Regions from separate parts of the Bradyrhizobium sp. USDA 4011 genome, predicted to be linked through region 2. Evidence: predicted binding sites of a transcription regulator. Region 2 holds the regulator's gene; the other holds the start of a gene.
What was found. Region 2 encodes PhoB, which activates phosphate uptake and scavenging genes when phosphate is short. Its sites were predicted from a motif close to TGTCATNNANCTGTCAT; they were not measured.
Positions count from the first base shown of each region.

Region 1: a site for PhoB is predicted at 2,129-2,145, ahead of ACVW1C_RS37860 (phospholipase C). Genes of this name have one in related genera too.

Region 1 is NZ_JBSSGG010000001.1:7,978,947-7,983,336, reverse strand. Features, by position in the region: gene ACVW1C_RS37865 (cytochrome-c peroxidase) at 1-369, opposite strand, end outside; gene ACVW1C_RS37860 (phospholipase C) at 406-2,115, opposite strand; gene ACVW1C_RS37855 (LysR substrate-binding domain-containing protein) at 2,272-2,883, shown strand; gene ACVW1C_RS37850 (MFS transporter) at 2,852-4,018, opposite strand; gene arsC (arsenate reductase (glutaredoxin)) at 4,015-4,390, opposite strand, start outside.
Region 2 is NZ_JBSSGG010000001.1:4,981,564-4,985,953, reverse strand. Features, by position in the region: gene ACVW1C_RS23350 (acetylornithine transaminase) at 1-530, opposite strand, end outside; gene ACVW1C_RS23345 (GcrA family cell cycle regulator) at 1,027-1,539, shown strand; gene phoB (phosphate regulon transcriptional regulator PhoB) at 1,721-2,431, opposite strand; gene phoU (phosphate signaling complex protein PhoU) at 2,562-3,278, opposite strand; gene pstB (phosphate ABC transporter ATP-binding protein PstB) at 3,290-4,111, opposite strand; gene pstA (phosphate ABC transporter permease PstA) at 4,108-4,390, opposite strand, start outside.

The DNA of each region.
Region 1 (4,390 bases), 3.0 Mb from region 2:
GACGTTGTCGTCCTCGTCCTTCTCCGGCCCGATGCTGAAATTCGGTTGCCGCTCGAGATAGGTCAAGCTTGGCACGGCGCGCGTACCCTGCCGCGATTGCGCGGGGCCGCCCAGCATGACTGGCGCATCATTGGGCGGGCCGTAGGCGTGATCCGGACTATGACAGGAGGCGCAGGACAATGCGCCCGACGAGGACAGCGACGCGTCGAAGAAGATCTTCTGCCCGAGCTGCGCCATGCCGGACAACGGGGCGATCGGCGGACGCCTGAGCTGCACCGGGCTCGGATTTGTCCCCGGAAGTCCTTGGGTCTCGACTGCCGCAACAGCGCCGGCCATGCAGAGCAGGCCGGCGCCGAGAAGCCACAACATGCGGCCGTTCATATGACGTCCAGTGATCCCAGAGCGTTAGTGATGGGGATGATCATCAGGCGGGCTGACGATGACCGTGCCGGCCGTCGGATCGAGGAACAGCTTGTTCTGCTGATCGTCGCGGTCGTGATCGTGATCGTGATCGTGGCCATGATCGAAGTCGAACATGTCCGTGATCGATTCGACGCTGTCGTCGAACGCGCCGCCGCCGAGACGCTGGCCGTGAAGCCAGTTGTCTTCGATGAAGCGCACCACGGACGCCTGCGAGATGCGCGTGTGGCTGACGAAGTTCTTCTTGGCGTAAGGCGAGATCAGCAGGAACGGGATCCGCGTGCCGGGACCGCAGCGGCCGTTCACCGGCTGACCGTTCAGGCCCTTCGGCTGCGTCTGCTTGCCGATACCGCGGCCGCACTGGCCGGGACCGTTGACCTGGTCGGCGGTCGGATCGTACGAGGCGCTGATCGGCGCAATGTACTGGTGGTCGTACCAGCCGTCGGAGTCGTCATAGGTGATGATGACCGCGGTCTCGCGCCACTCCTTCTGCTTCTGCAGGAAGTTGATCAGCTCGACATTGCCAACCTGCTCATCGAGCGGATCGGAGTTGCCGGGATGACCGTCCTGATAGGCCGGCATCTTGATGTAGGAGACGGCCGGGAAGTTGCCGGCCTTCACCGAGGCGTAGAAGTCCTCGAGATCGTAGGCGTGATTGGCCGGATCGAGCGTCTTGCTGCCGGGCACATAAGTGTGGCCGATCGCGTCGACCGAGCTCGGCCGCGCATGGGTCGGGTTGGCGGTCGACTTGTAGTACTGGAACCAGGCATGGTGCGGGATGTAGTCGACGATGCTGCCGTTGACGTTGCTCGAGAAGGTGCTGCGTGCGCAATTTGTGGTGCCGTTGCTGTTCTTGAGCGTCAGGTCGAAGCCGCCCATGAAGCTGCCCCAGCTGATGTGCTCGGCATTGAGCAGGTCGCCGATGTTCCTGCTGGTCATCAGGACCTGGCTGGTCGTGCTCGAGCAGGCGTCGTAGGCAGGGTCGGTATCACCGATCAGCGTCAGGCCGCCCTGGCCGTCGGCGATCGACGATGACGTGCCGGCGATGTTCTGCGCACCGTTGGTCTGGCCGGACACCACCTCGAGCGCGCCGGGCGTCGACGGACCGAAGGTGTCGGTCCAGCTATTGTCGCTCATCGCGAAGTTCTGCGCGTAATTCCAAAGCGCGGTGACCGTGTTGCCGTCGAAATAACCCATCACCTGCCCGTTGGTGCCGAAGGCGCCGACGCCGCCGGCTGTGCCGCGACCGGTGAATTTCGGAAACAGGTCTTCCTTGCCGTTGTCGACCGCCTGCTGCTCGGGCGTATAGGCGTGGTTTTGCGAGCGCGTGTTGGCCTGGGTGCGATCGAGCCGAAACGGATTGGTCGCGCCCGTGCCGTTGGCCGGATTGGTGTTCGGGTTGTTAGTCAACAAATTGGCGTTGGCGAGGTTGTTGACCTTCGGCGTATGTGGATTCGCTATGAACGGAATCGAGCCGGTCGGATTGGCCGCATTCGGGTATGTCGCGAAATAATGATCGAACGAGCGATTCTCGTTGAAGATCACGACGAGATGCTTGATCGGCGTTGCGGTGTGGATGTCGTGCGGATGACGATGATCGTGATCTCTATCATCGTCGTGAGCGGCGGCGCTGCACACCACTGCAGCAGCAGCGACCAGACAGACTCCGACCGTCGAAAGGAATTTCGCCTTCACTTCTTGCCCCATTTTTAAGGATTTATGACGTCGACATGCGACACATTAGTCAGCGCGCGTAACAGCTCTGTGTCGGTTTTGCGATTGACGCGTCATCGCGACGCGATCGTGATGCGTTCGATTTCACGCGCCGGTTGCGGCACGCGTGAACGGATATTGGATCGATGTCATCGAATCGATCGCGAGCTCAACGACGCCGGCACGCGCCATGTTGAGACCCACTTCGATTCCTGTAGTCGCACCGAACGCACTCTTCGTCACATCGTCAATTTCGAGGCCGACGTCGCGATCCTGGCGGAGGTGCCGGAAGATCCGCGCGTCACCATGATCCCCTATCGCACGCACCGCGTGATCGTGTTCGTCAACCGGGATCATCCCTGGTTCAAGCGGAAGTCGGTCAGGCTGCGCGAGCTTGCCGACCAGCCCATCGTGCTGCGCGAGCGCGGCTCGACCACCCGGCGCGCCTTCGAGGCGACGATGCAGGCCGAGGGCATCAGGATCGAGCCGGTGTTCGAGATCGAAAGCCGCGAAGGCGTGTGGAAGGCGGTCGAACGCGGGCTCGGCATCAGCGTCGTCGCCGACTTCGAGTTCGTGCCGCATCCGAACCTGCGCGCGCTCGAGATCAGCGACCGCACCATCAAGACCCAGTACAGCATCGCCCATCAGAGCGGCCGCGGCCACTCGCCGATCATCAAGGCGTTCATCGATACGGTTCGGCGGATGAAAGGTCGTGACGCTACCGCGAGGGGCTCTTCCGTTCGGCCTTGAGGGCGAACAACGCCAGGAGTGCGGCCAGACTGAGAGCCGATGTGACCGCGAGCGTATAGCCGCCGAGCGGTGAGATCAGAAATCCGAATACCAGCGGCGCGATCGCTTGCGACAGCCGCGACGGCGCGCCGAGCAGCCCCAGCCGGTAACCGTAATCCTTGGGACCGAATATCGCCAGCGGCAGCGTGCCGCGCGCTATCGTCAGGATGCCGTTGCCGGCACCGTGCAGCAGCGCGAAGATGCCGGCGAAGCCTCCGCCGAACAGGCCGATGACGCTGGCGCCCAAGGGGTGCGTGATGCAGGCCAGTCGCGCCGACCATAGCGGATGAAAACGCTTCAGAAGGCTCGCTTCGACAATCCGTGCCGCCACCTGCGCCGGGCCGATCAGCGCGCCCGCCGCGATCGCCTGCGTTTGCGTCGCGCCCAACGCCTCCAGAAGTCGCGGCAAATGCACCGCCATCGCCGACGTGACGCTCCAGGCGGCCGCGAAGGCAAAGGCGAGCAGCACCATCGCGCGGTCGATCGGTATATGCGGCTTTGGCGTGTCGGCCGCGATCCGATGCTCGCTCTTCAGTTTGGGGACCACGAAGGCGTTGAGCGGCAGGCAGACCAGAATGTGCGCCGCCGCCCAGCCGAAGCAGGTCCAGCGCCAGCCGATGGTTGCGAGGCCCCACGCGGTGAGCGGCCAGCCGATCGTGCTGGCAAACCCGGCGATCAAGGTGATGCCGGTGATGGAGCGGCGGGCGGAGTTGCCATAGATGCGCCCGAGCGCCGCGAAGGCCGCGTCATACAGGCCAAGGCCCATGCCGACGCCGAGCAGCAGCCAGCTTGCGGCCATCAGAACGCGGCCTTGCGAAAGCCCGAGCAGGATCAGGCCGGACGCAAAAATCAGATTGGACGCGCAGAGCACTTCGCGCCCGCCCATGCGGTCGATCTGGCGGCCGACGCGCGGACCGAGCAGTCCCGATATCACGAGCGCCATCGAGAACGCGGCGAACAGCCAGTTCGTGGATATGCCGAGGTCCCGCGCAATCGGGTCGGCGAGAATCGCGGGCAGATAATAGCTCGACGCCCAGGCCAAGGTTTGCGTGGTGCCGAGCGCGACGATCAAACCATTATCTGCACGGCGGCTCATCCAGCGTGCGCACCCGGCGTCCTCGGCGGAATCACTTCGCCGTCTTCCTTGACGAACCGGCCGATGTCGGCAACGGCGAGGAGATCGAGGACGGCCTCGGACGGCCGGCACAACTTCACGCCCTTCGGCGAGACGACGATGGGCCGATTGATCAGGATCGGATGCGCCATCATGAAATCGATCAGTTCGTCGTCGCTCCATTTCGGATTGGCAAGGTCAAGCTCGGCATGGGGCGTGCCTATCTCGCGGAGCAGCGCTCGCGGTGCCATGCCCATGGCAGCGATCAGCGCGATCAGCTTGTCGCGCGAGGGAGGAGTCTTGAGATATTCGACGATCTCGGGCTCCTCCCCGCTTTGGCGGATCATGGCCAGG
Region 2 (4,390 bases):
TGCGGGCCGATCGCCTTCTTCACCGCCTCGATGTCGCCGTGCGGCACCTGGTCGAAGCCGTCCATCGGCGGGCCGAAGCCCTCGAGATATTTCGCCGAGCCGGTCGCAGCCAGCGTGCCCAGCGTGCGGCCATGGAAGGCGCCTTCGAAGGTGATGATGCGGTATCGTTCGGGATGGCCCTTGGAGAAGTGATGATGGCGGACCAGCTTGATCACGCCCTCCATCGCTTCGGCGCCGGAATTGCAGAAGAACACGAAGTCGGCAAAGCTCTGCTCGCACAGCCGCGCGGCCAGCACCTCGCCGTCCGGGCTCTTGAACAGGTTCGACATGTGCCAGAGCTTGGTCGCCTGCTCCTGCAGCGCCTTGACCAGATGCGGGTGCGCATGTCCGAGCGCGTTCACCGCGACACCCGAGGTGAAATCGAGATAGCGGTCGCCGTTGGTTGCGATCAGCCAGGCGCCCTCGCCGCGCTCGAAGCCGAGATCGACCCGGGCGAAGACGGGGAGCAGATGCGACGAGGCGTTGGTCATGGCGTTCACTGCCGGTTTGAAGCCGTCAATTGCTGCGCGCCTTGACGCCAACGCAGCAACCGCCAGCTTCGGAAAACAAAACGGCCGCCTTTGCGGGCGGCACGTGCGGGTCATTCTATGCGGCGGCCGGTAAGTGTCAATCGCCAGGAGCTAGCCTTTGCTGGCCTTCCTGCAATGCGAAACTAGCGCAATCCGGAGCATTCCGGTGCGGTGGAAAAGCCTCACAGCAATGCTTAACTTTGTGGGAACATGTGGACGCACGGCCGCGGACTCTTGCGCCAGAGTCACGCCATATTGTAGCGTTTGGCCTGTCGGGTACGACATCTCGTGCGGCAGTACTGGACCCTCTAAGTAGCCTTCGTGTCTCGCGTAAACGTTCGGGCGCAACACCGTGCCCGGCGAGGGCTAAGGGATTCTGGCCGCAGGGATATTTGTCCAGATTGGCTCGCAGCGCCGCTCCGATGAGTGGCCGGCGCCATGCGAAAGGAAGAATGCGATGACTGTATTGACCTGGTCCGACGATCGCGTCGAGCAGCTGAAGAAGCTCTGGGAATCCGGCCTCTCAGCCAGCCAGATCGCGGCGGAACTTGGCAATGTGACGCGAAACGCCGTGATCGGCAAAGTACATCGGCTCGGCCTCTCCGGCCGTGCCAAGGCGCCCTCCACGGCTGCGCCGCGGCAGCGCAAGGCCCGTCCCGCCCAGCACATGATGCGGGTGGCGCGCCCGGTGTCGCGCGGCAACACCGCGCTGGCGCACGCCTTCGAGGTCGAGATGGAGCCCGATCCGATCTCCTTCGACAATGTGGTGCCGATGAGCCAGCGGCTGTCGCTGCTCGAGCTCAACGAGGCCACCTGCCACTGGCCGGTCGGCGATCCCTCGAGCCCGGAATTCTTCTTCTGCGGCGGCAAGGCGCTCGCCGGCCTGCCCTATTGCGCGCATCACTCGCGCGTCGCCTACCAGCCCGCCGCCGATCGCCGCCGGCCATCGGCGAAGCCACAGATCAAGTAGCACTCGGGAAACTTGCCTGGACTGCAAAAGCAAATCCCCGCGAAAGCGGGGATTTTTTTGTGGTTGCCGTCATTGCGAGGAGCGAAGCGACGAAGCAATCCATCGTTCCGCATTTGCGGTAGGATGGATTGCTTCGCTACGCTCGCAATGACGGGACCGTTGTTGCGATTGGCGGCCAGCCTTACGGCTGCGGCTCGGCTTTGGCGAAGCGGTCGTCGAGCGCATAACCGGCGCCGCGCACGGTGCGGATCGGATCCTGCTCGCGGCCCGGATTGAGCAGCTTGCGCAGGCGGCCGATATGCACGTCGACGGTACGCTCATCGATATAGATGTCGCGGCCCCAGACGCTGTCGAGCAGCTGCTCGCGGCTGAACACGCGGCCGGGATGCTCGAGGAAGAATTCGAGCAGCCGATACTCGGTCGGACCGAGATCGATCGGACGTCCCGAGCGCGCCACGCGGCGCTTCTCGCGGTCGAGCTCGATATCGCCATAGGTGAGCACGGTCGCCAGCCGCTCCGGGCTAGCCCGCCGCAGCAGGCCCTTCACTCGCGCCAGGAGCTCCGGCACCGAGAACGGCTTGACGATGTAATCGTCGGCGCCGGTGGCAAGCCCGCGCACGCGCTCGCTCTCCTCGCCGCGCGCGGTGAGCATGATGATCGGAAGCTGCTTGGTCTCGGGACGCGCCCGCAGGCGGCGGCACAGCTCGATGCCGGACAGGCCCGGCAGCATCCAGTCCAGTACCACGAGGTCGGGAACGCGCTCCTTCAGGCGGGTGTCGGCATCGTCGCCGCGCCCGACCGTTTCGACATCGTAGCCTTCCGCATCGAGGTTGTAGCGCAACAGTGTCGTCAGCGCTTCCTCGTCTTCGACTACCAGAATGCGTGCGCTCATCGGTTTAAGTTCTCTCTCTGTGGTGATCCGTTGCCCAGACGCAAACCGAAACGCTTACTTTCCTGGGCATAATCCCCGCGGAAACGACTTGTCGTGAAGACAATCCGGCTCCGCGCCCGCGGATCATGTCCTAGGTACCCGGCACAGTGGTGGCAAAATTGGTCATGTCGCCCTTCGGGCGCTTGTCGGTGATCTGCTGGCCCTCGATCATGTAGAACACGGTCTCGGCGATATTGGTGGCGTGATCGCCGATCCGCTCGATGTTCTTGGCGCAGAACATCAGATGGATGCAGAACGAGATGTTGCGCGGATCCTCCATCATGTAGGTCAGCAGCTCGCGGAAAAGCGAGGTGCAGATCGCATCGACCTCCTCGTCGCCCTTCCAGACGTTCATCGCCGCCGGCAGGTCGTGCGCGGCATAGGCGTCGAGCACCGACTTGACCTGCGACAGCACGAGGTCGGTCATGTGCTCCAGGCCGCGGATCAGCTTCAGCGGCTGGAAATCGCTTTCCAGCGCCGCGACGCGCTTGCCCATGTTCTTGGCGAGGTCGCCGATCCGCTCGAGGTCGGTGGCCACGCGCATCGCGCTGACGATTTCACGCAGGTCGATCGCCATCGGCTGGCGGCGGGCGATCGTCAGCACTGCGCGCTCTTCGATGACGCGCTGCAGATTGTCGATCTCGATGTCGGCGGCGACCACGCGCTTGCCGAGAGCGACGTCGCGACGGATCAGCGCGTCGACCGACTCGGTGATCATCCGTTCGACGAGGCCGCCCATCTCGGCGACCAGGCGGGTCAACTCCTGCAGGTCGCTGTCGAATGCCTTGGCGGTATGTTCAGAAGCCATCTTGTATCTCCTCAGCCGAACCGGCCGGTGATGTAATCCTGAGTCCGTCGATCGCTCGGCGAGGTGAAGATCTTGTTGGTGTCGTCGAACTCGATCAGCTCACCGAGATACATGAAGGCGGTCTTGTCGGAGACGCGCGCCGCCTGCTGCATGTTGTGGGTGACGATCGCGATCGTGTAGTCCTCGGAGAGCTCCTGGATCAGCTCCTCGACCTTGGCGGTCGAGATCGGATCGAGCGCGGAGCACGGCTCGTCGAACAGGATCACCTCGGGCCGCACCGCCACGGTGCGCGCGATGCACAGGCGCTGCTGCTGGCCGCCGGAAAGCGACAGGCCGGAGGCGTTCAGCTTGTCCTTGACCTCGTTCCACAGCGCGCCGCCGCGCAGCGCCTTCTCGACCCGGTCGTCCATCTCGGACTTCGAGATCTTCTCGTAAAGGCGGATGCCGAAGGCGATGTTCTCGTAGATCGTCATCGGGAACGGCGTCGGCTTCTGGAACACCATGCCGACCCGCGCACGCAGCAGATTGAGGTCGAGCTTGGGATCGAGAATGTTGGTCTGGTCCAGCATCAGCTGACCGACCGCGCGCTGGCCCGGATAGAGATCGTACATCCGGTTGAATATCCGCAGCAGGGTCGACTTGCCGCAGCCGGACGGACCGATGAACGCGGTGACGCGGTTGGTACCCAGCGTCAGGTTGATGTTCTTCAGCGCGTGGTGCTCGCCGTAATAGAAATTGAGGTTGCGCACCGTGACTTTCGGCGGCGCTTCCGGCAGCGGCGTATGCGGTGCAACGTGGCTCGGGTTACTGGTTGAAACGGAGAGCTCGGTCATTTTGCGGCCCTTTCGGCACCAAGGATACGCGCGCCGATATTCAGCGCGAGCACGGTGAATGTGATCAGCAGTGCGCCGCTCCACGCCAGCTCTTTCCAGTAGGCGTAGGGGCTCTGCACGAAATTGTTGATGGTCACCGGCAGGTTGGCCATCGTCTTGGTCAAGTCCCAGCTGAAAAACTGGTTAGACAGCGCGGTGAACAGCAGCGGCGCGGTCTCGCCGGCGACACGGGCGGTCGCCAGCAGCACGCCGGTGATCAAGCCGCTACGCGCAGCACGA